DNA from 2 places in the Paenibacillus hunanensis genome. Region 1 is predicted to be linked to the other one. Evidence: riboswitches for the same ligand, from Rfam matches in the RefSeq annotation. Region 1 holds a riboswitch; the other holds the start of a gene.
What was found. Region 1 has a riboswitch for glycine ahead of sdaAB (L-serine ammonia-lyase, iron-sulfur-dependent subunit beta). Riboswitches for the same ligand answer to the same signal wherever they lie in the genome.

Region 1 (15,085 bases):
ATAGTTCCTGATCATGAACGATTAGCACGTCTCCCAGCGGTGCTGGCTCACGAATGTAATCATAATGTGCGATATCAATTTATACGCTGGAATCCGAATGTAACGCTGGCGGAGATGATCGTTAGTGAAGGACTCGCTGAAAACTTTGCTGAAGCGATGTATGGACAGCAGGCGCTTGGCCCTTGGGTAACTCGTACCGATACGGACATGCTCAATCAGAACGTGAAGCCACTCATTCATGATCATCTACAGCTAACCGGACTTCAAGCAATCAGCCCCTATTTATATGGTGACAAGATTGCCTCAATGCAATCGCATGCGACGTCTGCTATTGGAATGCCGTATGCTGGCGGTTATGCATGTGGCTATCATATGGTACACTATTATTTAAAGCAAACAGGCATATCGATTACAGAAGCAACGCTACAATCTGCCGAGACTATTCTGGCAGCAACAGGAGATTTCTGGCATGAAACAACACAGGTTCACCGTACATGATGTCGTTAAAATTACTGGCATTAGCAGACGAACATTGCATTATTATGATAGCATTCATTTACTGAAGCCCACTGAAATTGCAGACAACGGCTATCGTCTATATGACAGCGAAGTCATAGCGCGATTACAGACCATTTTGATTTTAAAAGACTTGCAGGTACCGCTAAAGGATATTGCTGACATTTTGCAATTGCCGCGTGTGGAACAGCAACAGTTGCTCGTTCAGCATCAGAAGGCTCTATTACAGCAGAAGCAACAGCTCGAATTCTCGATTGAGCGAATCGATCAATGGATTCATGGTGCTGGCTGGCATGAGCTGACTATGCCTGATTCGTCCTCACTTATTCCACTTCAACAGCAATACGAGACGGAGGCAGAGCTATTATACGGACATACGGAAGTGTATCAACAATTTCATAGTCAGCTTGATGCAGAAGCCAATCCTTCTATACGACAACAAACACAGAATGATTTTGAAAATGCAATGGAGTCTATTTATCAGCAGCTGGCAGAGCTTATATATGAGCCGATTGAGCTAGAACGTATTGGTCTGCTCATCGCTCAGTGGAAAGCACTACTGGAAACACAAATGCCCTGTGATGCAGAGCTATTGACCTGTATTGCCCAAACGTATGTAGAGGATATACGATTTGTGAACTATTTTGACAGCTATGCAGATGGATTCGCCACATTCCTACATCGTGCCATCATTCTTTTCATTGAAAAATGTAGAGAAGATGAAGAAAAAGCTACACAGAATGGCGTCGATCAGTAAAAGGTATAATTCACCGTTCTTGCATTGTGAAGCTAAGCAGCCTCTGTATATAACAGTACAGGCTGCTTATTTTAGCGGATAGCTTCATCTAATTATATTATTCGAATGGTCTCGTTTCTCATTATCCGTAAGGACGACTGCCTTTGTGTATCGGATTTTTATCCGCCAGATGTGTCGGCAATGGAATATCCGGGTCAAGCGAGTTAGTGTTCATATACGTATTAGGATACGCATCCCGATACTGGCTGGGTGTGAGTCCCTTCTGCTGCTTGAACAGCTTCATAAAGTATTTATCATCCTGAAAATGAAGCATATACGCAATCTGCTTGATGCTCGCATCCGAATGCAGCAGTAGCTCCTTGGCACGCTCGATTTTGACGGTATTCATATAGCGTAATGTGCTCATACCGAGCTTTTTGCGAAATTGACGGGTCAGATGATCTGGCGTACAGCCAAACTGAACAGCCACATCATGCACGCTGGGATTGTGCATAATATGAAGACGAATCCATTCCAGCAATTGTCGAAACCGTCGATCAACGGCATTTTCCTGTGTTTGTTCGGATAGACTACTGATATATTGCCTCGTTAGCTCAATAAGCAGGCTAGTCGTCATGTAATCCGCCGCCAGATGACTATAGTAGTCCGAATGAGCGATATCAAGTAACTGCTGACATTGCACATATACCTTATCCGGCTGAACCAGCTTAAAAAAGGGCGGTAGCAGCACACTATCTGCAAGCGTATGTATTTGGCTTGTATGGGAGTTAGCCCCTAACGCTTCTACTGTTTCTATCGCCCTTGTCGAGTTGCTTATGTTTGCCGGCGTTGTTACATTTATTGCCCTTCGTATCCTCTCGTTCTCGCCTGCCACCAATTCTTTTGTAGCTCCTTGCTGCCGATCCAGTAGCTCAAACACCTCCTGCACCTCCATATTCTCTCCACCATCATAAAAGAAATGCAGCCAGTAAAATGAACTTCCTTCCTCAGAAGGAGCGAATCCATAATGAAGCTGACCGGGCTGATAAAATAATACATCCCCCGGCCCTATCGTATAGCGCTGCTCCTCCACCTGAATATGCAGATAGCCGCGAATGCCGATAATGACCTCATAATCCTGTTCCAATCGTAGCCTTTCATGATACCACTGATCCTCACAGACGAATTGACCGCATTTAAAATACGATACAGGCTGAGATACTTTAGCTCTCCATATGTTCATATCGTTTTTCACCACCAGGATTACGATTTTAACGGTTTTGACAACTATGTAAACGCTTTATACTTTCTCTATATTCATGTCTATTCCTGCTAGATGTATTCGTTTTGTACATTTAAATGATTCCATACCCACACCATTGTCCACTATGCGGCAACTAACAGGAGGCTTATCTATGATCCATGCTGAATCGAACCGTTTAATCTTTGAATATGCGAATGAGTATCTGGTCGTTGAGCCATGGCTACAGGATAGTATTCGTGTGCGCTCTACGATGTATCCTCAGCTACAGGCTGATGCTGGGGCACTGCTGGAGCTGCCCGCAGAGGATGTTTCTACGGCAAGCGTGCGAGTGAAGCCGAGCAGATTTGCCTATTTGACCAATGGCAATATTACGGCGGTGCTTGATCCGAACGGTAAGCTAACCTTTTTGAATCGCGAGGGCGAGATTTTGCTGGAGGAATACAATCGCTCGCATCAGTCGACACCGAAGGAAACGGACGAAGAGACTCATTTTCGCAGTCGTACTCATTTTAACAGTGCGCTACGCATTGCTGCTCGCGAATTCAAGCCGCTCGTTGGCGGCGACTACAGTCTGACGATGCGCTTTGAAGCGGCTGATGATGAACGTATCTATGGGATGGGACAATATCAGCAGGACATTTTAAATGTGAAGCATTGTACGCTGGAGCTAGCTCATCGTAATTCACAGGCAAGCGTACCCTTCGCGCTGTCCAGTCGGGGCTACGGGTTTCTATGGAATAATCCAGCGATCGGCGAAGTAACCTTTGGTAAAAATCGTACGGAATGGCATGCTCTCTCGACCAAGCAATTAGATTACTGGATTACCGCAGGCGATACTCCTGCTGCTATCGTGGAGCGCTATGCCGATGCCACAGGTAAGGTACCGATGATGCCGGATTACGGAATGGGCTTCTGGCAATGTAAGCTCCGTTACCGTACACAGGAGGAACTGCTACATATCGCACGCGAGTACAAACGACGCGAGCTGCCGATCGATGTGATTGTAGTCGACTTTTTCCATTGGACCAAACAAGGCGACTTCCGCTTTGATCCCGAATACTGGCCTGATCCAGAAGGGATGGTACGTGAGCTCAAGAATATGGGCATCGAGCTCATGGTATCAGTATGGCCTACCATTGATAAGACGAGCGAGAACTTTGACGAGATGCGTGAGCAGGGCTTGCTTGTGCGTACCGAGCGTGGTGTCTATGTGACGATGGAATTTTACGGTAGCACTGTTTTCTTTGATGCCACTAATCCGAAGGCGCGTGCCTATGTGTGGGACAAGGTCAAGCAGAACTATTACGATAAAGGCATTCGGATCTTCTGGCTGGATGAGGCGGAGCCCGAGTATACGGTATATGATTTTGATAATTATCGTTATTACGAAGGCAGTAATTTGCAGGTCGGTAACAAGTATCCGGCGATGTATTCCCGAACCTTTTACGATGGGATGAAATCGGAAAATCAAGAGCAGATCATCAACCTCGTGCGCGCAGCATGGGCAGGCAGTCAGCGATACGGCGCACTCGTCTGGTCGGGCGATATCGATTCCAGCTTTGCTTCGATGCGGAATCAGCTGGCGATTGGACTGAATATGGGGATCGCGGGTATTCCGTGGTGGACAACCGATATTGGTGGATTTCATGGCGGCGATCCAGCCAATCCATCCTTCCGTGAATGTCTAATTCGCTGGTTCCAGTTTGGTGTATTTTGTCCGGTATTTCGTTTACACGGTGATCGTCATCCACAGTCTGGGCCGATCGGCCCCAGTGGAGGTGGAATGTGCTTTAGCGGTGCGGATAATGAAGTATGGAGCTTTGGTGAGGAGGCGTATGGTATTTTGAGCCGTTATATGCAGCTACGCGAAGCACTGCGTCCGTATATTACGGAACGGATGCAGGATGCTCATGAGAAGGGGTCACCCGTCATCCGACCGTTATTTTACGACTTCCCACATGATGCGGCTTCATGGATTGTAGAGGATACGTATATGTTCGGGCCGCATCTGCTGGTTGCACCTATACTGGAGCAGGATCAGCGTACACGCTCGGTTTATTTACCGAAAGGGACAGATTGGACAGATGCGTGGAGTGGCACCGTGCATACGGGTGGACAGACGATTACCGCCGAAGCGCCGCTTCACATTACACCCGTCTATATTCGTCAGTCTGAAGCGGCTACATGGCGTCAGGCATTCAGCAATACACTGGCATCGCTACAATCGGCAGGGTATTAAAATAAAAGAAAGCTTACAGCAGTGCGGCTTCATTAATTAATTGATCGATCATAGCTACGATACGGTATATGTGAAAACTCAGCACCACACAAAAAAGGGACTGTCCGCAGACAGTCCCTTTTGCATATCGATATACCGATCCTTTACTTAGCCACCCTGATTCTCACGACGACGGCGAAGCTCCTCCGTGATTTTACGTCCTGTTGGTGTCTGGGCAAGACCACCACGTGCTGTCTCGCGGTGCTCACTTGGCATCGTGCGACCCACCTGTAGCATCACATCAACGACCTCGTCCGATGGAATTGCGCTACGTACTCCTGCCAGCGCCATATCAGCGGCGGCTAGTGCATTCACTGCACCTAATCCGTTACGGACGATACATGGAATCTCTACCAGGCCAGCAACCGGATCACAGATCAGACCCAGTGTGTTTTTGAGTGCAAGACCTACCGCATGCATCGCCTGCTGCGGGGTACCGTCACGCAGCTCAACCACTGCACCTGCCGCCATCCCAATCGCAGAGCCCACCTCCGCCTGACAGCCACCTTCGGCTCCAGAGATTGAGGAATTGTTGGCAATCACGTAGCCGATTGCACCGGCTGCGAACAGACCGAGCACCATCTGCTCATCGCTCCAGCCGAATCGCTCCTGTGTACTTACGAATACACCCGGAATTATCCCACACGAGCCTGCTGTTGGAGTAGCGATAATCCGTCCCATCGACGCATTCACCTCCGACACTGCCAGTGCATACGACATCGCACGTGTAGAATGACTGCCTGCGGCGGTCTCGCCTCCGTTCAGATAGTCATACACACGGCGTGCATCGCCACCCGTCAAGCCGCTGCGTGATACGGTATCTTCATGAATACCGCGATGCACCGCTTCCTTCATCACCTCATAATATGAGGTCATCTGCTCGACAACCTGCTCTCGCGATACACCGGTTTCCTTGACCTGCTCCACGATCATCAGCTCCGCAATCGAGCATTGTCTTTCTTCACATAAACGAACAATATCCTGTAATGTACGAAATTGCATCGTATCCCTCCTTTCTAATCCAGATCAATTACAACGGCGCGTGTCACATGGGATAATGCTTCAATCTGCTTCAGTACCGCCGCAGATGGTATTCCATCCAGCTCGATCAAGGTCATCGCCTCACCGCTGCGCGATTTGCGATCCACGTCCATAAAACCGATATTCAGTTCCCCTTCACTAAGCGTGCGCGTAATATCTGCCAGCACGCCCTTGCTATCCATATGCTCCACGACAAGCGTTGGATACTGACCTGAGCCTTTCACATCAAAGCCATTCAGCTCATGAATCTCAATATTGCCGCCCCCGATCGAAGCGCCAGCTAGCTCCGCCTGCTGTTCACCGCATTTCAGCCGCAGACGTACAAAGTTCGGATGCGGGTAATTACCTGACCCTTTTTCAAACTGAATCGTCATCCCCTGTTCATCCGCAATCTCGGCTGCATCAGGTAAACGCGGATCATCTGTGCTGTAATCCAGCAGACCGCCTACCAGCGCCAGATCGGTTCCATGTCCCCAGTACGTTTCGGCAAAAGAACCATATAAAATAATGTCCGCATGCTCTGGCAGTTCACCAAGCAACTGACGAGCTGCTCTACCTAACCGTGCCGCTCCTGCCGTATGTGAGCTGGATGGGCCAACCATCGATGGACCGATAATATTAAATACATTTTTAAAACGCATACGCTTCCCCTTTTCCGCTGCTGCATAGTATGAGCAGATGCTGCTGTTCTATCCGTAGGCAATGCCTGCCTGAAAGCACGCGCCAAAAAAGGACAGAATACAGCCTGCATGGCCTGTATGCTCTGTCCTCGTTACCTGAGAGTTTGGACGAAAATCAATCTCGTCGATACCCCTTGGGTGGCTATTACGCTCTCTCCAGAGTTGCGTCCCAAAGCGGTTCCTGTTACCTGAGAGATTAACTGACGGCTGGCATCCGGCAGCTTGCTCCTTCGGTGGCGGACCACATTCGTCCGCAGACTCTCCCGCTCTATTCATCCGCGTCGTATGATGCGCGGGAGCATTGCCTTTTCCCGAACATGTTTCCAATCACTCCTAGCTTAATGCAGTGGCTAGAAGCTGTCAATCCTTACTACTGAACGAAGGCTATGGACGAATCGTATCATGCGCTTCCGGTGCTCCCGGCTCTCCTGCCACAGGCAATTCAATCGTAAAGGTAGAGCCCTTTCCAAGCTCAGAAATAAAGCTTAGCCTGCCATGATGTGCATCGATAATTCGCTGGGCAATATACAAGCCGAGACCCGTGCCACTGATCCGCCTTGCCTCCGCCACACCAGAACGGAAGAACTTCTGGAAAATACGCGGTCGATCCTGCTCGGCAATGCCGATTCCATAATCCTCAATCTCAATCAAGACGCGACCCTCCAGCTCCAGCAGACGAATGTCTACTGCCGAGTCACCAGGCGAATACTTCAGTGCATTGCCGATCAGATTACTGATGACCTGAATCATCCGATTATGATCACCAACAATATATAGCTCATGCTCCGGTGTCGTCAGACGCAGACGATCACGCTGCTGAATATCCCACTGGAAGCAAACGACCTGAAGTAGCTCATTCAAACGAATACGCCCCATCATATAATCGACACGTCCAGCATCAATACGCTGACTATCCAGAAAATCATCCAGCAATCTGGACAGCCGCGTCCCTTCAAACTGAATCGTATTCATAAACTCACGCCGCTTATCAGCTGGAATATCCTCATACATCGATAGCATCTCAATATAGCCCATAATCGCAGATAATGGTGTACGCAGCTCATGCGATACGACCGCAATCAGTTCATTTTGCAGCTGCTTCATGCGGCGCTCCTCGGTGCAATCACGGAAGGTGAGCAGAAAGCCCTGACTCACATTCGTTTGTAGATCATCCAGCGGTGTCATCCGAACACTTAATAACAGACCGCTCTTGCTCATAATGATATGATCCTGCTCCCAATCCTCCTGCCCGTCAAAATAACGCTGTAAACGATCATATAATGAAACGGCATCCGGCTCTAGCTGTGACTGCACCTGCTCCAATAGCTCCGATACCGGGCGTTCGGTATAATCCTCTAGCTGAAACAGAATCTGCATCGTCGGATTAATAAATAAGGTGCTGCCCTGCACATCACCGATCACGATGCCCTCCTGCACATTTTGCAGCAGATTCCCGGTGATCTGCTTTTGCTTCTCTACTGCAACCTGCTCCTCTAGCAAACGATCCGTCAATTGCTTCACCTGACGCTCATGCTCGTTATACTTTTTCTGCGCCTGCTCCTGCTCGGTCAGATCATGGACAAAGAACGTATGCATCGCTCGACCCTCATTCAGAATCTCACTGCGCATCAGCTCCGCCCGGAATGTGCTACCATCTGTACGTCTGGCAATCACCGTACTACTCTGTCCACCTGCCGAATGCTCGTCAATCTGAATAAATTGGGATAACGGCATTCCGGTCACCTCGGTCAGCTCACATTGCAGCATCTGCTCTGCTGCCGGATTCATTTCTGTAATCCGCAGCTGACTGTCCGTAGAGATAATGCCATCCACTGCAAGCCGCAAAATCGCCCGCTTCTGCGCCTGACTTTCTGCCAGATCGAAGGTACGCTCGACCACGCGAATTTCCAGTAGCTCTTTATCCTTCTTAATCTGTACAAATTGCGTTTCCAGCGTGTCCACCATGCTCTGGAAATTGTGAATGAGCTGACCGATCTCATAAATATAACTTTGCGGCCAGCGTACACGCTCACTCCCACCCAGACGACTGGAGATATGATCCGAAGCGTCAATGAGTTTTTGCAGCGGACGGGCAAGCGTTCGACTGATCAGCTGCGCCAGCAATGCAGCGATAAAGATAATAATTAGCATTCGGATCATCGTTTCCAGATAGAAGTTATACATTGGATACAAATAATATGAAAAAGGCAATACCATAATTAGCTTGTTGCCATTCTGTAAGGTCGTATGCAGCACAAAGCTAGACTGCTCCCAGCGCTCCAGTAAATACTTCGTTTGCAGCGGATATTGCTCATACACCTTCACACTGGAGTAATCGAGCAATAGGTTCTGCTCGTATCGCGCTCCACCATTTACAAACCGTGCATCTTCACCCTGGCTAAAGGTAGATACAAGCACCTGATCCTGTGGATTCACCAAAATAGAATCTACGCTAAAGTCCTGCTTATACTCCTGCATCAGCTTGCGTGTTTTGACCGTATCCTCATTGATCTCCTGTAACCGATCAATATAGATTCGCGAGGAGCGCTCCAAATTCGTGGAGCCCCAAAAAACGACATCATGAAATTGCTGGCTGCCATTGACGAATAAAACCAGAATCGAGCTCGCCATAATCAGTACTAATAAATATTTAAAAATAACACTTCGTATCGAAATGATATAGGTTGGTCGCTTACCGATCGGTACACGCTTGAGCAAAAAGCCGACAACAGTAGACGCAATCAGTGCATTTACGATACCATTAAGTAGACGGTTAATCAGAAGTAACCAAATTAGGCTAGAATTGACTTCTACATGATACACCAGCTGGTTCATCATATAGTAGATCGGTAGCGCAATCGTGACCCAGAATAAGATATCTAGCTTTAATAGCATGCTATTCCGAAAATATCGTAATCCAATGGCGACAAATATAATTTCAAAAGTATGAACCACAAGGGCTTGTGTATACGAATGATACCATAGTAGGGGCAAATCAATGAGCAGCATGGCAGGCACGGCAAACGAAACACCATACAGTCGTAAAATAATCAGAAGGGTTGCGCTACCAAACAAAAATATAAGTGCAAACGAAAGGTTTAATACCCATCCGTTGAGCATGATTCCTGCGATGATCAGAATGACTGTACCGATCCACGGAGACTGGAACAAATGTAATAATTTGTGTTTCATAACCAACGGCCCTTTCCTTCACGGACAGCAGCTACCCAAAACGATTCGGCATTCATAGCATACTTGATCCCATTTCTTAATAGTACAGACGGCGATAGCGACGGTTTCATTGTGTTGTTAAAAATATTCCATATCCCCCATATCGTCTATCAGTGGTACAATATATGCGTATTTACCAGCAGGCAGGCGTATAGATTCAAAATGACTAAGGAATTAAGATAATACGATAATTTCATTATACCTGCAAATACATGATCCGAGAATCATAAAGAGCTTCCCTCAAGGACATCGAACCATCCACCAGTCTTATGTACATATGCGTGAATAGACGATCATGGTTTGCGAAGCCTGTCTGTATCCTTGCCGCACCAGGCAACGAGGAAAAGCTAAAAACGTACCGACTGCCGCAGACGCAAGAGCATTCTCCTGCGTTGCATGTGAGCCTGTCGCACTTTGACATCCCAAGATTCGCATCCCGGGCGAAAAAAGATTACTTCTATCGTAATTTTAACATCGCAGCGTCATACGATGGCGGTTGGCTGATGCAGCCCTAATTTCCAAACAGGAGAGTGACAGCAATGCCTACGAAAGTGTTATTGATCGAAGATGAGAAAAGCTTAGCCGATATGATCGCCTTTTTCCTCAAGGAAGAAGGCTACGATACCAAACTAATTCATGATGCTGTCGAAGCGCTGGCACTGCTGGATGAATACAACCCTGACATTATCGTGACCGATCTGATGCTGCCTGATCTGAGCGGCAGTGAGCTGGTGCAGGAGATTCGCAAGCAATCGACGGTGCCTGTACTCATGATATCGGCGAATACGATGTTAAATGAACGTCTAAAAGCGCTCGATAACGGTGCAGATGATTTTCTATGCAAGCCATTTAGCTTAAAGGAGCTGGATGCACGGATCAAGGCACTGCTCCGGCGCAGTGAGCTGCATCGGATGAACGGCTATAGTTTATCGGCAAGCAACACTCAGAATCGGATCTCGGTCAATGATTATCGCCATAGCCTGTTTGTCGATGATCAGGAGGTCGAGGTGACGCAGATCGAGTTTGCCATTATGAAAGAGCTTCATAATGCACCGGGTAAAGTATTTACTCGCAATGAGCTAATGGATCGGATCAAAGGCGGCGATCGCGCGTATCTGGATCGTACGATCGATGTACACATCTCCAATCTGCGTAAAAAAATTGAGCGTGATCCGAAAAATCCAGAGCATATTTTAACGGTATGGGGTACTGGATATAAATATGTACAGGTTGCTGAATAAGAAATCTGTCGATGCGCAGGGTGATCACCATGATCACCCTTGTATTATGAATAGCCCAGTCTGACATAGGAGAACAAACGAATGAAATCAACCATCTCTACCCGCGAGCATTGGATTCCGCTGGAAGTCCTCTATGTAATCGGCATTATCGCCATTTCCTTCTCATCTATCTTTATCCGCTGGTCAGATGCTAACGTATCGGTCATTGCGATGTATCGTCTTTACTTTACCGATCTGTTATTGCTGCCGTTAGCACTGCGACATTATCGTGCATTGCTCAATATTCCACCGCGTGTCTGGCTGATGCTAGCCCTGTCGGGACTTATGCTGGCACTGCATTTTCTATTCTGGATGGGCTCATTACGTCTGACGACGGTTGCCAGTTCGACCGTCATTTTGACACTGGAGCCGATTATGGTTGTGATCGGATCGTATTTTTTATTCAAGACACGGACGAATCGTTATATGATCATCGGAATGGCGCTTGCGGTGATTGGTTCGGTCGCGATCGGCTGGGGTGACTTTAGCGTGTCAGGCACTGCTTTTCAAGGCGATATGCTGTCCTTTTTTGGTACGATTGCAGTTGCTGTGCATATGCTGATCAGCAAGCAGGTTCGTTCGCATATGGATGCTCTAGTCTATAACTTCTGGGTGTTTTTCATGGCGGCAACGGTGTTAGCGTTCTACAATATTGCGCAGGGCATTCCATTTACCGGATATGAAGCTCGTGATTGGGGCGTATTCTGGCTACTCGCGCTCGTGCCTACCCTATTCGGACATTATCTGTTCAACTGGCTGCTCAAATATATGAATGCTGGCGCTGTATCGATGGCTGTACTTGGTGAGCCGGTATTCTCATCGCTGCTCGCCTTCTGGCTGCTCGGTGAAGCGCTGACAGGTATACAGCTTGGAGCGGGTACATTGATCCTAATCGGGGTTTGGGTATTTATCCGATTCGGTAATGAAAAGGAAAAAACGCTGGTGCCACCGGATATTATGGCGCCAGAGCATGAAGCTGGCGATGATTCCTCCTCATCCACCTCCACTGCGCGTCTGCACGCACAGGCAGATAAAAAGTAGCGAATGCAGCGTGTTTTCAGAGCGTTTGTTGTATTAAAGAAATTAGCAGATAGCAGATTCTTTCCTACTATTGAAAAACATCCTAATTTAAAACATCATTTCAGTATTTATAGCAAAATAAACATTCACAGCAAAAAGCTTCCCTCTCCGCTGATCCTCGCGGTTGGGAAGCTTTTTGTTGAATGTTAGAGCATAGAGGGTGCAGTCATCAACGAACGATCATTTGAGCGGTCGATGCCAGTTAGAGCGGTACATCAAATACAGGAAGTATGGTGTACCGATCAGCGCGATCAGTAGACCGGAAGGCACTTCAGCAGGTGCCATGACCGTACGTCCAATCGTATCTGCCAGCACAAGCATCAGCGCACCGGTTAATGCAGACAGAAGCATCGACTGACGCAAATGATGCCCGGTCAGCAGGCGCACCATATGCGGTGCAATCAAGCCAATAAAGCCGACCGTTCCTACACACGCAACAGCACCTGCCGCTAGCAAAACACCTATCGTCATCGATAATAGACGTGTACGGCGCACAGACAATCCAAATCCGCCTGCACTCTGATCATCAAATACAAGCAATTCAAAGCGTCTTGCCAGCCACCAGGCAATTGGCAGCAAGATGAATAAGAAGATACCGATCGTCCATACCTGCTCCCATGTACGTGCATACGTACTACCTGTTAGCCAGATATAGCCCATATTGTTCCATAATGCGCCACGTACGATCAGAATCTGAATTCCTGCACCAGCAATCGCTGAGATCGCAATCCCCATCAATATAACAGAGGATGGATTCAGCCCCTTTTTCCATGAGAGCGCAAAGATTAATACCGCAGCTACCGCGGCTCCAATCATCGCAGCAAGCGGCATCCAGTAGACGGGCAACCCCGGCAGCATGATAATAATAAGCATCGCTCCAAAGCCAGCACCTGATGTAACTCCCACGATCGAAGCATCGGCGAGCGGATTACGCACTGCTAATTGAATTAACGTTCCGCTAATCGCCAGTGCCGCTCCTGCTCCAGCAGCTACGAGTGTACGTGGAATGCGTAGCTGGATCAGCGCAGAATACAACCCATCCGAGCCAAACAGTGAAGACAACAGCTCCGCTGGCGGAATACGCATCCCACCAAACATCGTACTACCGATCACCACAAGCAATGTGAGAACGATAAATACGGCTGCTAGCACGGGAAAAGGCACACGACGAAGTGTTCGGCCCGTATGAATTGATGATGTAGCAGCTGCTCCGCTTGCCTTCATACGTGTCATGACAAGCCAGATCAGCCATGGTGCACCAATGATCGCCATCACCGCTCCAGTTTGCAGCTCCATGCTGGAATTGCGCACCATTTTGGCAAGCACATCGGCTCCGGTTAGCAGAGCCGCTCCCCATAAAAAGGTAGCTGGCAGCAACCAGCGATGAGCACGAAGACCGCTCAAGCGCACAAGATGCGGCACAACCAGACCGACAAATCCGATCGGCCCCACAACGCTGACGATCATTGCCGCCAGCAGTACCGCAACCAGCAGACCGCCAGCGCGTGTGAGCGCGACCTTTTGCCCCAATGAGGAGGCTGTCGATTCATCCAGATCCAGCACATCCCATTGCCGCGAAAATAGCAGTGCAATCAATACAATACCCGTGATCCATGGCCACGCATAATGCACACCGCTCCAATCATTCTGTACCAGTGAGCCTGAACCCCACAGGAATAACCCCTGCGTTTCAAAAGCAAAAAAGATATGTAATGCACTCGTAAATGAACCGAGCAGCATCGATACGATCATCCCGGACAACGCTAGTCGAATCGGACTCGATGTCCGTCCACCACCCATTACATAGGCAATCCCTGCCGCCAGCAAGCCGCCCAATGCTGCAAATAGAAAAGGCGATTGATGCAGCAGCGAAGGAAACAGAACCGTCCCAAGCACAACGACAAAATACGCTCCTGCGTTAATACCTAGCGTATCCGATGCCGCCAGCGGATTACGTGTGATCGTTTGCAATAACGCACCTGCTACAGCAAGCGCTCCACCGGATAGGATGCCGATCATCGTACGTGGCATACGCAAGTCCCACACCATACTGTGCTCTAATGTCTGCTCACGCCCGGTTAGCGCTGCAACGACAGTACGCAGTGGAATCTCCGCTTCCCCATAACATAAGCTTACAAAAAAAAGCACGATGAGAGCGGCAATGCCGCCCCCATAAATGCTTAATACACGCCAGTGTTGCTGTGATTGAACTCGTAAAACAGAACTCATTTGGTAACTGCTCCAACGACCTGATCCACAAGGACTTTAGAAGAAATCGGGCCACCAAACGTCCATGTAGAGCCATCCAGTGGATACGTACGTTTTTCCTTAACAAAATTCAGCTGATTCCATACCGAATTATTTTTCATCGGTGCGCCGAATACATCGTCATCGGGCTGTACAATATACAGCAGACTGCTATCCTTAACCTTGGACAGGGATTCAATACCCACAGTCGTAAAGCCATACTTATCCGTTTGATCTGACTTCCAATCATTGACCATACCGATCTTGTCCAGTGTACCGACTACAACCGAATTGTCAGTAAACATGCGCAGACTTGCCGCATTTTGTGAAGTGAAGGCTTGCGTTAGCGCATAGTGCATACCTTCCTTGCCTGCTGCTTTCAATTTTTCCTTCGCTTGATCATAGTGTGTATCCAGATCAGTCAGCACCTGCTTCGCCTGATCCTCCTTACCAACTGCTTTGGCAACCTCATTGAATACCTCTACCATACGGTCGTAGTCATAGCCATTGCCTTTATACATATCGAATTCCAGCGTTGGCGCGATTGCTTTAAGTTGATCATACACTTCCGGGATATTATCCGATGTTTTAATGATCAAATCTGGCTTGAGCGCAGCGATCGCTTCCAGATTCGGCTCGGAGCGTGTACCTACATCCGTTACGCTTCCATCCAATGCCGCTTCAGAGGTTACCCATTGCTTGTAGCCTTCATTGTCCGCATTACCAATCGGC
Region 2 (15,085 bases), 170 kb from region 1:
TCAGCCATGCCCTGCTTGCCCATAACGGACAGGTAGACGGAAGCTGATAGTGCCAGCAATGCCTGATTGGAGCAAATATTCGATGTGGCTTTATCACGACGGATATGCTGCTCACGGGTTTGCAAAGTCAGCACGAAGCCGCGTTTACCGTTACGGTCTGTCGTTTGACCGACGATACGACCTGGCATACGGCGCATCTGTGCTTGAGAAACGGCGAAGAATCCGCACGTTGGACCGCCGAGCGACATGGAGATACCGAGCGGCTGTGCATCACCGACTACGATATCGGCTCCGAGCTTGCCTGGCGCTTCCAGCAGACCAAGCGAGATCGGATTCGTGCTCACGACGAGCAGTGCGCCATGCTCATGCGCCAGATCGGCAGCGGCACGGATGCCTTCAATGCCGCCGAAGAAGTTAGGCGATTGAACAAGCACGGCTGCGGTATCGTTATCCAGCACTTCGGCAAGTGCGCTAATATCGGTCACGCCATCACCATAAGCAACCTCAACGACATCCAGATTCAAGCCGCGTGCATAGCTGCGTACAACTGCGCGTGATTCCGGGTGAATGGTAGAGAAAGCGACGATCTTGCTACGACGAGTAGCCGATGCCGCAAGGGAGGCAGCTTCGGCAAGCGCGGTTGCACCATCGTACATACTCGCATTAGCAACCGCCATGCCTGTTAATTCACAAATATAGGATTGAAACTCGAAAATCGCCTGTAGCTCGCCCTGGCTAATTTCCGGCTGGTACGGTGTATAGGCTGTATAAAATTCGGAGCGTGAGATCACATGATTAATAACGGAAGGTACATGGTGATCGTAGATGCCTGCACCGAGAAAGCTTGTATAGCGATCGGTATCTGCATTACGTCCAGCAAGAGTAGCTAGATGGCGAGTCAGTGCATATTCGTCCAGCATGCCAGACATCGGCATCGTTCCCTCGTAACGAACGGAAGCAGGGATGTCCTTGAACAATTCCTCAACAGAGGAAGCACCGATGACAGCCAGCATGTCGGCTTCATTTTGTGGGGTCATCGGAATGTAGCGATGGGATTTCATAAATTATGCTCCTTTCGGTAGCGTGCTACCGGAATATTATCAATCGAATCGTTCTTAGCCATATATTTTGATTGACGATAAATCTATACAACAGTGAATGTACATATATGCAACAATCGATTAAATAAGATGAAAAGCTTACGATTTTACCGGCTGACGCTTGTAAAATGGAGCTTTCACGACTTCAGCCTTCAACTGCTTGCCTCGAATTTCAACTTCCAGCGGTGTACCCAGCTCAGCGCTGCTTGCCTCGATCAAAGCGAGACCAAGATTACGCTTCAATGTTGGCGACTGTGTCCCTGTCGTTACCTCACCAATCTGACGACCCTCGCGGAATACCGTATAGTGCGAGCGTGGAATACCGCGATCCAGCAGCTCGATACCGACCAGCTTGCGTGGAACCCCATTTTGCTTTTGCTCTGCGAGAATATCACGCCCGATGAAGTCACCTTTATCCAGCTTGACGAAAAAGCCGAGCCCTGCTTCCAGCGGCGTAATATCAGCAGATAGCTCCTGACCATACAGCGGCAGCTTCGCTTCAAAACGGAGCGTATCACGTGCACCCAGACCGCAGGCGATCAGACCATCATCTTCACCTGCTGCCAGCAGACCCTTCCAGATTGCTCCAGCCTGCTCTGCTGGACAATAGATTTCAAAGCCATCTTCGCCGGTATAGCCTGTACGGGAGATAATCACCTCCGCACCATATAGCTTCACATCTGTAACAAATGTAAAGCTGGATAGCTCAGTCAATACATCCGTACCCGCTGCTTTACTCATGATCGATGCAGCCAGTGGACCTTGCAGCGCGATCAATGCCGTTTGCTCGGAGATATTATTAAGTAGTACATCATCTGGCAGATGCTGCTTGAGCCAATCGATGTCTTTATCGATATTGGAGGCATTCAGAACGAGCATGTACAGATTCTCGTGAATGCGATAGACGAGCAGATCGTCCACGACACCGCCATTCGGATAGCACATCAAGGTGTACTGGGCTTGCCCATCCTGTAGACGAGTCACATCGTTCGTCAGCATCTTTTGTAAAAAGGCTTCGGTGCCTTTGCCACTGAACATGACTTCGCCCATATGGGATACATCAAACAATCCAGCACGTTCGCGCACAGCTTCATGTTCTTTTTGAATGCCATAAAATTGTACTGGCAAATCCCAGCCTCCAAAATCGATACAGCGTGGGTTACCCGTTTCGGCGTATAGCGGATAAAGCGGTGTTCTTTTCAGCTCTGTTGTCATTTTGGCTCACCTCTAATTCATAATATGAACGGTCAAGCGATCTACAGACTGGGTTACTATGCCGCCCAGCCTAAGATTATCATCAGGAGCAGGGCTTATTTATTTTGCGATAGCATCTTCTCAAGGTGAGGATGAAGGAGCATTGATCCTTACCAAAGAGCAATCGTTCTGCAACAGAACACAAAAAAACAGGGAGGACAGGGAAGAAACGGGTACATAACCCGCTCATTCCCTTGTCCTCCCTGTCCTTGATACCTGAGAGTTACCTTGCTGCCTGTCAGCATATCGCTGATGGAGCCGAAATGAACATTTCAGCCAGATCAAGCAAGTTTCCCCTTTGGTGATCCGCTGCGTAGATGTTCTACGCCGGATGCTCTCCAGAGCCGCGTCCCGTACAGGTCCCTTTTACCTGAGAGATTCACCGTTTCCGGCTTACTCCTTCGGCGCTGCCATCCAGTGGTCAGTCTCTCCCTGCACATTCATCCGCTTCCATATGATGTTATGTATTTCCGAACATTAAATCACTAAACGGTCAAAAATGTATGTTTATTATATTAATACTTGATTGAGTAAACGATGTCAAGCCTCTTGACAGCGCAAACTCGCTTACTATACTCTTGTGGCATTAGGATACTAACATGACAAGAATCGGAGGAGCATAAACGATGAGCGAGATTAAGGATCAATTGCTGTACAGTAAAGAGCACGAGTGGGTGGAGCGCATTAGTGAGGATACTGTACGTATCGGTATTACCGATTTTGCCCAGCATCAACTGGGAGATATCGTGTTTGTAGAGCTGCCTGAAGATGGACGCGCTGTAAGTGAGGATGAAGAAGTAGGTACAATCGAATCGGTTAAAACCGTTTCTCAATTGTTTTGCCCGGTAGCCGGAACGGTAAGCAAGCTCAATCCTGATCTCGAAACCGAACCAGAGCTCGTCAACTCCGACCCATACGGCCGCGGCTGGATGATCGAACTCAAAGTAGACGGTGATCTGGACACAGCCCTGTCTACACTGCTTGATGCCGCTGCTTATGCGGAGCACGCACAGGATTAATCTGTTAGCTCCAGCACCATATCGTTGCCCGGCATGATCAAATTATCAAAATACTTAAAAACGTAATATTAGAAATGTTTAACTTATCATCCTCGAGCGCCTGGCGTTCGGGGATTTTGTTATGGAGAAATATAAACGCTAGCTTTAAAAGAAAGTAGGGTAGGCATAAAAAGACTGTATCAATCAAAAGAGAACATCAATTCAAAGATGAAACCCATTCAAAGAACATACACATCGAAGCGACCCAACGTCAAAAGGAGCAAACTTTACAATAAGAGACACAGAAAAGTTGATATAGAGGAAGTGAATGAAAAGTAGATACGGTGCAACAAACAACGAGAGAAATCGATATATTGAAGCCAAACTTCAACAGTAAGCTTAAAGCGCTTTCCTGCTTCCAGTATATCATACTACCTCGCAATAATGCGCGATCCGATGCGTATGAAATAAATCCTATTTTCTAAAAATGTATGCATATTAACCTCAGACCACTTCATGCGTAGATTCCCTAATATACGTTTACAATTCTAGTAAAGTCTCTGCTAAAGCCGAACGAAGTATTCAATGAGAGCCTTTATTAGCATCGCAGAAAAAAGTATCGCAGAAAAAGTATCGCAGAAAAAGTATCACTAAAAAGTATGATCAAAAAATTTGCTACAAAAAATAATTACAAATCAACGAATATATGAACTTCTTCCTTTTCCTTACTGAAGTCATATCCATCTATACCAGCATAATCTAAATCCATGATGAAAGGAGCCACCCACATTGAACACCCGACGCATACTTATCACAGGCGCCAACTCCGGCATGGGACTTGCCTCCAGCATTGCGCTTGCCAAGCAAGGACACGAAGTGATCATGGCATGCCGCAACGAGGAACGCGGACAGCAAGCATTGCAGCAGGCTCGTGAGCAAAGTGGATCTGATCGACTAAAGCTTATGCAATGTGATCTCGGTTCACTCGACGGCATCCATCAGTTTGCCGAGCAATTTTATCAAAACTACGATCGGCTCGATGTGTTATTGAACAACGCTGGTGTGGTCAACCTCAAGCGTAAGGAGACAAAAGATGGCTTTGAGATGTCATTAGGTGTCAATCATCTTGGACACTTTTTACTAACCCGTCTGCTGCTGGATGCGGTTCGACAGTCGCGATCTGGACGCATCGTCACGGTAGCCTCTGGCGCGTATAAAATTGGCAAAATTCACTGGGACGATCCGAATCTGAAGCATGGCTACACGGTGATCAAATCCTATGCTCAGTCCAAGCTGGCGAATCTGTATTTTAATCAGATTCTAGCGGAGCAGCTTCAGGGCACAAATATAACGGCTAACTGTCTGCACCCTGGCGCGGTAGCGACAAGCATCGGTGTCGATCGAGACACCGGCTTTGGCAAACGATTACTAGCAGCACTGGCGCATACGCCCTTTTTTCAAACACCTGAACAGGGCGCAGAAACCGCGGTATTTCTCGCAACCGATCCATCTGTAGAAGGACAATCCGGTCACTATTATTATCGTAAAAAAGTGCATTCTCTACGGCCACGGGCGATGAACCGTGAAGAGGCGCTGCGGCTATGGGAATGGAGTGAGCAGCAAACGGGAATCGAATCCTCCCTTCATGTATAAACGAATTGAAAGTAAAGGGAAGTAGCCTGTTTAGCAGGAAGCGACATCTTTTGCATGATTGAAATAGGATTCTGGCAATGGCTGTGATAGACTGGAGAAAGCGGGCAACTACACGAATAAGGCGTTGTACCGATCGGTCTGATCATTTGTGAGATTGCCTTTTTCTAGTGTCATACCGACATTCGTACAGGCTGCTCATATGGGATCGCATAGATCGCAAATAGATTTAGAAACAGAAAGGAACGGAAACAATGAACAATAATTATCCGCCAAATCCGAATGGTCAGGAGCAGCCACCTCAGCCACCATTTGGTCAACCACAACCACCACAGGGGCGTCCGCCACTCGTTGGGCTTGGAGGCTGGTTGGTCGTGTTTCAGATTTACATGTATTGGAGCCTACTCGTCGCTCTCCTTGCGATTCCAACCTACATATTCATGATGTTCCTGGTTGCCAATCCAGACGTCTTTCCAGCGGAAGTGAGAGGGGATATTGATCGGATTCTAGCGCTATACAATGGGAATCTACAGGCTCTCTCCGTATATGAAATGATCGTAGCGGTTATTCAGATTGTGCTACTTGTAATCATGCTCGTACAGTTGTACACGCGCAAGCGTTCTTTCCCACGTACAGCACGTGCGTATTTACTGATTAATCTGGCGTTGACTGTCATTGCCTTTTTCATCGTCCCACCAACTTCAGGTATGGTTACAGGCATGATTATCTCGGCAATTATGACGCTACTATGGAACCTGTATTTTTCTCGTTCCGTACGAATCAAAAATACATTCGTTCGCTAAACGCATAGATTTTACGCACGGTAAGGCTACAGGAAGTAGATAGACAGCTTCCCCTATAGCTATTACAATAAGTAGAAAAATCTATGCTGTATGTGGGGGAATAGACGATGCAAGAAACCGAAAAGTACGAGATTCAGATTGCTCGTCAGCAGGATCTGGACGAGATTGTCAGCATTTATAATTCATCAATTCCCGGTAGACTCGCTACCGCGGATACTGAGCCCGTAACCGTAGCAAGTCGCCAGACCTGGTTTGACGAGCATGATCCAGCCCGTCGACCATTATGGGTACTCTGGCAAGGTGATCGCATCGCTGGCTGGGCAAGCCTGCAAACCTTTTACGGTCGTCCGGCATACAATGGTACCGTCGAGCTGAGCGTCTACGTGCATCCCGACTTTCAGGGTAAAGGAATCGGCAGCAAGCTCGTAAGCTATGCTATTGAGCAAGCACCTGCACTTCATATTCACACCCTGCTCGGCTTTGTATTTGCTCATAATGATCCAAGCCGCACGCTGTTAAGTAAGTTTGGCTTTGAGGAGTGGGGACATCTGCCACGGGTCGCTGTACTTGATGGTGTTGAACGCCATCTTGCTATTCTCGGTAAACGCATTGGTGAATGATCCAATCTGAACGATGATCGTTCGCTTGCTCGTTATTTTTTGGATGATGATATACATAAAAACCTGTCCTTACACGACCTTACCTCCTATATAGGTGGCTCGGTTAAGTAAAGACAGGTTTTTTAGTGTGGTGGTTGGCGGGTGAGGATAGCAGAATGAATTGGCAAATGTACAGGATATCGATAAAGTCTCATTTCTTTGTTACTCGATAAGTGAATGGACTTCGATATGCTTTATGCAAATGCTAAGGTACATCGTTTATTTATACAAGACGTGACAGGCGACAATTTGAATCTGGGTAGTGGTATATAAGGGACTACGTATATTGCTTTAAGGCTAAGAATTAGATGTACAGATTAAGTAAAGTGTAACAGCTACAATGAGGATTGCGGTCTAGCTATAGGCACAGGTGGTTAGCTACGTATGCCCTCGATACGAGCGAGCATTTCGTCGCCTTCATGCTGACGATCGCGCCGCATATCCTTGAATAGTAGCACCATGTCTTCTAGCTGTAGACAGCCTGCCAGTAAAATAATAGGCGTGAATACGATCCATTTGACGATCTTGATTACAGTGGTTTTCATTGATACCGTCTCCTTATTACTGCTTCGTATAGTTTAAGCATCATGACATATTCACCCGCCGATTATGTCATTTTATCAATATACGTAGCCAGATAAACATGCGTTTCAAGTAAAATACGAGAAGTTAATAAAGAAGGTAGCAAGGTTGCTGAAATGGTAGACAGGCGTTACTATAATATAACGATAGTCGGACAGTGCTTGCAGAATGATCCCGTACGCTGATTGCGTTTGCGGTGTTAGATTCTGCTCGCAGCTGGTATGGAAAGGAAGTTATGAGCGATGATTATTTTAAAAACACCCGCAGAGATTGAGCAGATGAAGACAGCAAGCCAGATTGTGGCAGATTGTCATCGTCATCTAGCACAGATGATCGCTCCAGGCATTACGACCATGGAAATTAATGAATTTGTGAAAAAGCATATTACTCGCCTGGGCGGCAAGCAATTTACGAATGGCTACAATGGCTTTCAATATGAAACCTGTGCCTCGGTCAACGATGTGATTGCACACGGTTTTCCTAGCCGTCAGCCGCTGCAAGAGGGCGATGTGCTCAAGATTGATATTGTAGCTGAATATGGTGGCTGGCTGGGCGACTCGGCATGGTGCTATGCGGTGGGTCAGGTATCGCCAGCAGCAGAGCAACTGATGCGTGTCACGCGCGAATGTCTGTACAAGGGTATTGAGCAGGCGGTAGTCGGCAATCGTCTGGGCGATGTGACCTCAGTCATTCAGAAGCATGCAGAGAGTCATGGCTACGGTGTTGTACGCGATCTGCTTGGTCACGGAATTGGGCGCGATCTGCATGAGCAGCCAAGCTTTGCACACATCGGTCTACCAGGTAAAGGGCAACGCCTGAAGGAAGGTATGGTATTTACCATTGAGCCGATGATTAATGAAGGCACGTATCGAATGACGATTGATGAGGATGGCTGGACAGCACGCACAGCAGATGGCAGACTGTCTGCACAGTATGAGCATACGATTGCGATTACCGCAGATGGCCCACTCATTTTAACAGAGCAGTAATACCCACCAGGAGCAGCCGACCGATAGTACAGCCGGCTGCTTTTGTGCTTACTTAGCCCCGTTTGCAATAGTAGAAGTCGGTTAACAGCATGGCACCGTGACACTGGATTATGCCTTCATAAAAGAGACAGCTTAGACCGATAATAGAAGTACATAATAGCGTATTCAAACAAAGAATTTTGAGGTAATAGTCAATAAATCGGGATGCTTTTATCCGGATATTTCCATATTCGTATGACTATTCATACAATCATTTACACGTATATGGTAACGATTGCACAACCATATCACAGCCTTTTTTCCAGAATTTACTCGAAAATACACAAAAATATATTACAAAACCTACAAAATTTCGACAAAATATCCGATATTTCTAGTACAACACATGAAATGTTATGCAAGTGCTGATACACTATATAGCGGAACAAATGGATAATGAATAATGGACGATGATAAATGAGAACTTATAAAAGAGGTTAAATCGCAAGGCTGCTCTTCCAATCTACTGCCTAGATACAAATAAGCGACGATCGGACAGCCTAAGCTAAAATGGTGGTGAAGAGAATGCTGGATAAAATGAATCATTCCCTGACGCGAACGCTTGATGCGGCGACTGATTATTTTTACGATATAGATGATCTTGGATTACAGTACACACGTGAGCACAGCATATTCAAGCTGTGGACACCCGATGCCGTGCGTGTTGATCTGATGCTATATGACAATCCAGGTACGTATGATCAAGATGGACGAGTGAAAGACCATACGAACGGTACAGCAATTCCGATGTATTTGGAGGAAGGTGGCGTATGGCAGGTGCGCCAGGAGGGCGATCTGGCTGGACAATACTATATGTATCGTGCCCAGTTCAAGGACGGCAGTGTGGAGTATGCGGTTGATCCGTATGCACATGCTGTGTCGGCGAATGGTCAACGAACAGCGATTGTTGATCTCCGTACAACCGATCCAGAGGGCTGGGAAAATGATATTCGTCCGCCAATGTCGAGTCTAACGGATGCAATCATCTATGAACTGCATGTACGCGACTTCTCTATCGATCCTGAGACATCCATTCAGCACAAAGGTAAATTTCTTGCTTTTACCGAAACCGGCTTAAAGGATGAGTATGGTAACAGTATCGGTATTGACCATCTGCGTGAGCTGGGTGTGACCCATGTGCATTTGCTGCCAATTGCTGACTTTCAGACCGTAAATGAGTTGAAAGTCGATGATCCAGACAGTGAGCAAGTCAAGTTTAACTGGGGCTATGATCCACAGCATTATAATGTGCCAGAGGGCTCATATGCTACCGATCCGGCTGATCCAGGCTCACGTATTCGTGAATTCAAAAAGCTAGTGCAGGCGCTGCATGGTGAAGGAATGCGCGTCATCATGGACGTCGTGTACAATCATACATTTTCGGTAGATGATGGCCCATTTGATCGCCTGATTCCGGGTTACTTTTACCGGACAGATGAGCGTGGGCAGCTGACCAATGGCTCTGGTGTAGGCAACGAGATTGCTACCGAGCGCCCAATGGTACGCAAATACATCAAGGACTCTCTGCGCTACTGGGCGACAGAATATCATCTGGATGGCTTCCGTTTTGACCTGATGGGTCTGATCGATACCGAAACCGTGACCCAATTAACACAGGAGCTGCGTCGTGAGGTCGATCCGTACATTCTGATCTACGGTGAGCCGTGGACAGGTGGTTGGTCACCGTTGCCACAGCAGACGCTGAAAGGCTCGCAGCGTGGCAAAGGCTTTTCCGTTTTTAACGATAACTTCCGCAGTGCGATCAAGGGTGGAAGTGATGATGATACAAAGGGCTTTGCTACTGGAGAATTTGGCAAGGAAGGCGAGCTGGTTAAAGGGATTTACGGCTCAATTGGTGATTTTGCCGATAATCCAACCGAGAGCGTGAACTATGTTACCGCACACGATAACTTAAATCTGTGGGATAAAATCGTTCGTATTAGCGGAGCAGAGCAGCAATTATCCTTCTTGCATATGGAGAACGGTAAGCTGGTGAATGGCGGCGATCTGGAAGCTGCTGTTGCGAAGGCTGATCCGTACGGCACGATTGATGCCAGTAAGCTGATGGAGCATGAATGGGTACGTCGCTCCCTGCTTGCGAATGGGATCGTGCTGACCAGTCAGGGTATTCCATTTATCCATGCAGGCGATGAGCTGTTGCGGAGCAAAATGGGCGATCATAACAGCTATCGCAGCCCGGACGAGATCAATATGATCCGTTGGATTAACAAGCAGCGCTTCCGGGATGTATTTGATTACTATAGCGGTCTGATTCACCTGCGTCTGGCGCATCCAGCATTCCGTATGAGTGAGCGCAAGGATGTAGAAAAGCAGCTGAAAATGCTGCGCAGTGATCATCAGGTGGTCGCATTCCAGCTGGGTGAATACGCGAATGGAGATAAATGGCGCCATATTATTGTCATTTACAATGCGGCAACCACCGAGCAAAGTGTGACCTTGCCACAATTCAGCCGCCAGTGGCAGATCGTTGTTAACGAACGCACTGCAGGTACGAAGCCACTCGCTTCTGTGCTTGGTGGCAAGGTAAAAGTTGCTCCACTGTCGATGATGGTATTGTTCGATGAAGAGGATCAATACAAGCCTGTTCCTGCAAGTCTGGAATGGGAATATACGCCAAGTATTGTAGAGCCAGGAGAGAAGCTGCATCTGCGTGTGACACCTCGCGATCAGCGTGGACGCGTTTATACAGCTGAGCGTGTTCGTTTCCAATCGTCCAATGAAGAAGCGGTACAGGTTCGTGCAGATGGACGCATTACTGCACTGCGTGAAGGCAATAGCACGATCTGTGTATCCTGTGGCAATGTAGAAAGCTGCCTGTTGCTCCATGTGGAGACACTCGTGCCGCATATGGTGAATCTGCAAGGCGAGCATCAGGTGTACACAGGCAAGCGCATGAGATTAAAAGCGGATGTGCTTGACCAGTATGGACGTCCAATTGCACGTCCGAAGCTGAGCTGGAGCTCCAGTGATAAAGGCGTAGCGCGCGTTAATCGTGATGGCGTTGTGCGTGGGATTCATCCAGGAAAAACGAAAATCACCGTAACCTGCGGCAAAGCGACGGCACAGTGGTTTATCGAGGTAATGCCGTATGTACCACGCTGTATTGAGGTCGAATACGAGCGTCCGAATCAAGATTATCGCGGCTGGAACCTGTGGGTATGGGGATCCGTACTGGGTCACCGTCAGGTCGACTTCGATCGCATCGAGAATGGTCGCGCGGTCGCTCGTATCCAGATTGCGCCGGATGAGACGAATATCGGTTTTATTATTCGTTTGAAAGACTGGCAGGCGAAGGATATTGATACCGATCGGTACATTTTTGTTGATACAAAGCAGGATTCGATGAAAGTGCTGATTAAAAGCGGAGATCCAGAAATTGATATCGAACCAACCGGTTGAGTATACTCAGCCGGTTTTTGGTATCTTTATCCATACATTTCCATAAAAGATTGCGAAAAATACATTCACGGTGGAAATCCCCGTCTGTTCCTGATAAAATCATAAACAAATTAGCGTTTGGCTTCACCGGAATATGATTTGATGAAGGAGGAACTCGTTAATGGCGATGTTTGAATCACAGGATGCGTTCATGGCGAGGATACAATGAGCGATCATCGTAACCGGCTTGGAGTCATTGACATCGGCTCAAATTCGATCCGACTCATTATTTATGAGGCAGGTAGTGATCGAGCATGCCGTATGGTGCACAAGGCAAAGGAAACCGTGCGCCTCGGTGTGAATAGGGATGAGCAGGGGAATCTGAGCGAAGAGGATATCCAGACCGTTATTCCCATTTTGCAAAAATTCAAAAGTATCTGTGCGGCTAACCGAGCGGATGATATTCGCGCTGTCGCGACAGCGGCAGTCCGCCAATCTGCCAATACCGAGCAGATTACCGCAACCTGGAAGCAGGAAACAGGTATATATGTACAAATTCTGTCCGGTGAGGAAGAAGCGTATTATGGCTTCCTTGGTGTAACCCGCTCGATGCCTGCCCATGTGCAGGAGGGCTTTATCGTTGATATCGGCGGAGGAAGTACAGAAATCTCTTATTTTAAAGGCGATCAGCTGCTACACAGCACGTCATTGCCGTGCGGAGCAGTGAACATGACCATACAAAACGGCGGCCGAGACCGCTGGTCAGATACATCGTGCAATCAGCTCGAACGCAAGCTGCTCACGATGCTGGAGCAATACCCGTGGACTGGCGAGCACAAAGGCTTACCACTGATCGGATTAGGCGGAGGAATTCGCGCACTGGCTCGAATGGAACGCGAACGCCGCCACCAATCCAAGCCCGCAGGCGATCCATACACCATCGAACCGGATACGATCCGTTTCTACGCGGATGCGCTCGCTAACCTGAGCGTCGAAGAACGAATCAACCAATTCGACCTCGCCGCCGACCGAGCCGACATTATCGTAGCCGGAACGATGATCCTGCGTACCGTCTTTGATCACATGGATTGCAATCTTTTACTAGCAAGCTGGCGTGGCTTAAGCGATGGACTCGCTCATCATACGATGAACATGACTCCACAAGCCGACGAACGCCCGGTCAACGGACGCTAAGACTGTTGTAGTTCTCGTTCGAGCAGGAAATGTTAGGCGAAGAATTAGCATGGAGCTACCGATCTCATCTACACTTATCCATGCAATGCCTATCAGGCTGTCCGCTTGCCTGATCTACTGCTGGGGTTGTTCATTTAGTAGTGCGGATCCGAACCATCCCATCATTGCACAATGAATGCATGATTGTTGTCATTAAGTAAGCTTAAAAGCTTTTCAAGGTCTATTCAGACTTTGGAAAGCTTTTTTTGTGCTATTTTGCTATTGATCATCTTTCCATTAAGAAAGATAGAGGTACGCTCATTAACAAGTAGTTACAAACAGCGAGATAGCGGGTTCAAGAACAGATTAGGTTGTTTTTTAATACGTAGATACTTATCTATTTAGGTATCTAAGGATTTCAGAATTTAGTTGTAAGGATTTCAAGTTCAATTATTTGATTTTGTAAATATTTGTGTAATTTCTTTCAGGCCAGATTCTGAAGTTATGTGCATGGATGTGGACTCAGCACAGAACGAAGGGAAGGAAATAAGGGGTAAGGACGACTTTGGAGGTGCGGGAATCTTCAATCACTCCTAATCTAAAAGATTCCCGCGGCTCCACCCGAGTCCGTCCCCTTATTCCTTCCCGGAGTGGTGCCTCTCCACTCCACCTCAAAACTTCGAATCTACAAATCCCTCACCATAAGCACTTTGCAAGCGCTATCCCACTCCTACCCCATACATCTTCTGCTGACAAGCCGTTTAAACACCAAATAAATAAGGGTAATAAGGCAAAGGCAATATGCCTTTAATGACATGGTATTACGTACTACAGCTTATAAAAATGCTGTATACATAGCACGTCATGCACTATATATTCGGAACGGAGGACATGGTCGTATGTATTCTATTTTTGGACTAAGCCATGAATGGACGTTGCTTGTATGGGCGCTGGTGGCAATAGCGATATTGATTGTAATGATTGCCCGGTATAAATGGAATCCATTTGTCGTCCTGTTAATGGCGTCGTTATTCCTGGGATTGATCATCGGAATGAAGCCGCTGGATGTGGTCGATTCCGTACAAAGTGGATTAGGTGGAACGCTTGGCTCGATTGCGATCGTTATTGGACTGGGTACGATGCTCGGTAAAATGATGGCGGAATCCGGTGGAGCAGAGCAGATTGCGACGACGCTGATTGATCGTTTTGGAGAGAAGCGTGTGCCGTGGGCAATGCTGGTAGTCGGCTTAATCGTCGGAATGCCGGTCTTTTTTGAGGTGGGCATTATTTTGCTCATTCCGATTCTATTTACCGTTATTCGGAAAACGAATATTTCACTGCTCAAGGTCGGGATCCCGATGCTGGCAGGTCTTTCTACTGTACACGGTCTATTGCCGCCACACCCGGCACCGATGATCGCGATTAATGCGTTTCAGGCGAATATTGGGACGACGATTATGTATGCACTCATTGTCGGGATTCCGACTGCGATTATTGCCGGGCCATTGTTCGGTACATATATCGGCAATCGGATTGTTGTACAGCCAGCTGCTGGACTGTCCGAGCAGTTTTCCTCCAGTCGGCAGGATCAGCCGGAGCGTAAGCTGCCAAGCTTTGGGCTTACACTGTTGACGATTCTAATGCCGGTTATTCTGATGCTGACCGGCTCGATTACAGAGATTGTTGCACCGGATAGTGGTAGTGGCATTGCGGTCTTTTTCCGCTTTATCGGTAATGAAGTGGTGGCGATGTTTATTGCAACGGTATTTGCCTTTTTCTCATTGGGGTTTGCCCAGGGCTTTACTAAAGAGCAGATTTCCAAGTTTGCAAGTGAGTGCCTGGCACCGACGGCTTCGATCATTTTGATCATTGGTGGCGGTGGTGCATTCAAGCAGGTGCTGATCGATAGCGGTGTAGGCGATGCGATTGCGCATGTGGCGACAGCAGCCCATGTGAATGTGGTTGTGTTTGCCTTCCTCGTGGCGGCATTGATCCGTGTAGCTACAGGCTCAGCAACGGTCGCAATGACTACGGCTGCTGGTATTGTCGCGCCTGTGCTTGCACTCACCCCGGGAGCGAATATCGAGCTGGTCGTACTGGCAACGGGTGCGGGCTCGCTCATTCTATCTCATGTGAATGATGCCGGCTTCTGGATGGTCAAGGAATTCTTCAATATGTCCGTCCCACAGACGCTCAAATCATGGACGGTGATGGAGACGATTCTATCGCTGGTAGCATTTGTATTGATTTTGCTTTTAAATAGTATTGTATAAGCTAGAGGACGAGCCATAGTATAGGAGAGGCGGGAGCAGACAATGAGCACAGGCAAATATATGATTGGTGTCGATATCGGCACAACGAGCACGAAAGCTGTTTTATTTGAAGAAAGCGGGAAAATTGTTGCACAGGGCAGTGTGGAGTATCCGCTGCACACACCGG

Region 2: linked by a shared signal. The riboswitch ahead of gcvT (glycine cleavage system aminomethyltransferase GcvT) and the one ahead of sdaAB (L-serine ammonia-lyase, iron-sulfur-dependent subunit beta) in region 1 are both predicted to bind glycine.

Annotation. Positions count from the first base shown of each region.
Region 1 is NZ_CP139194.1:1,781,138-1,796,222, reverse strand. It holds gene SK066_RS07315 (DUF2268 domain-containing putative Zn-dependent protease) at 1-498, shown strand, start outside; gene SK066_RS07310 (MerR family transcriptional regulator) at 470-1,273, shown strand; gene SK066_RS07305 (AraC family transcriptional regulator) at 1,395-2,495, opposite strand; gene SK066_RS07300 (glycoside hydrolase family 31 protein) at 2,668-4,755, shown strand; gene sdaAA (L-serine ammonia-lyase, iron-sulfur-dependent, subunit alpha) at 4,903-5,796, opposite strand; gene sdaAB (L-serine ammonia-lyase, iron-sulfur-dependent subunit beta) at 5,811-6,476, opposite strand; glycine riboswitch at 6,597-6,677, opposite strand; glycine riboswitch at 6,681-6,791, opposite strand; gene SK066_RS07285 (ATP-binding protein) at 6,900-9,707, opposite strand; gene SK066_RS07280 (hypothetical protein) at 10,028-10,261, shown strand; gene SK066_RS07275 (response regulator transcription factor) at 10,286-10,987, shown strand; gene SK066_RS07270 (DMT family transporter) at 11,069-12,067, shown strand; gene SK066_RS07265 (iron ABC transporter permease) at 12,287-14,335, opposite strand; gene SK066_RS07260 (ABC transporter substrate-binding protein) at 14,332-15,085, opposite strand, start outside.
Region 2 is NZ_CP139194.1:1,614,431-1,629,515, forward strand. It holds gene gcvPA (aminomethyl-transferring glycine dehydrogenase subunit GcvPA) at 1-1,061, opposite strand, end outside; gene gcvT (glycine cleavage system aminomethyltransferase GcvT) at 1,200-2,315, opposite strand; glycine riboswitch at 2,702-2,798, opposite strand; gene gcvH (glycine cleavage system protein GcvH) at 2,981-3,373, shown strand; gene SK066_RS06530 (SDR family oxidoreductase) at 4,142-5,005, shown strand; gene SK066_RS06535 (DUF2569 family protein) at 5,257-5,805, shown strand; gene SK066_RS06540 (GNAT family N-acetyltransferase) at 5,913-6,425, shown strand; gene SK066_RS06545 (hypothetical protein) at 6,839-7,009, opposite strand; gene map (type I methionyl aminopeptidase) at 7,289-8,035, shown strand; gene pulA (type I pullulanase) at 8,600-11,494, shown strand; gene SK066_RS06560 (Ppx/GppA phosphatase family protein) at 11,699-12,667, shown strand; gene SK066_RS06565 (GntP family permease) at 13,546-14,919, shown strand; gene gntK (gluconokinase) at 14,962-15,085, shown strand, end outside.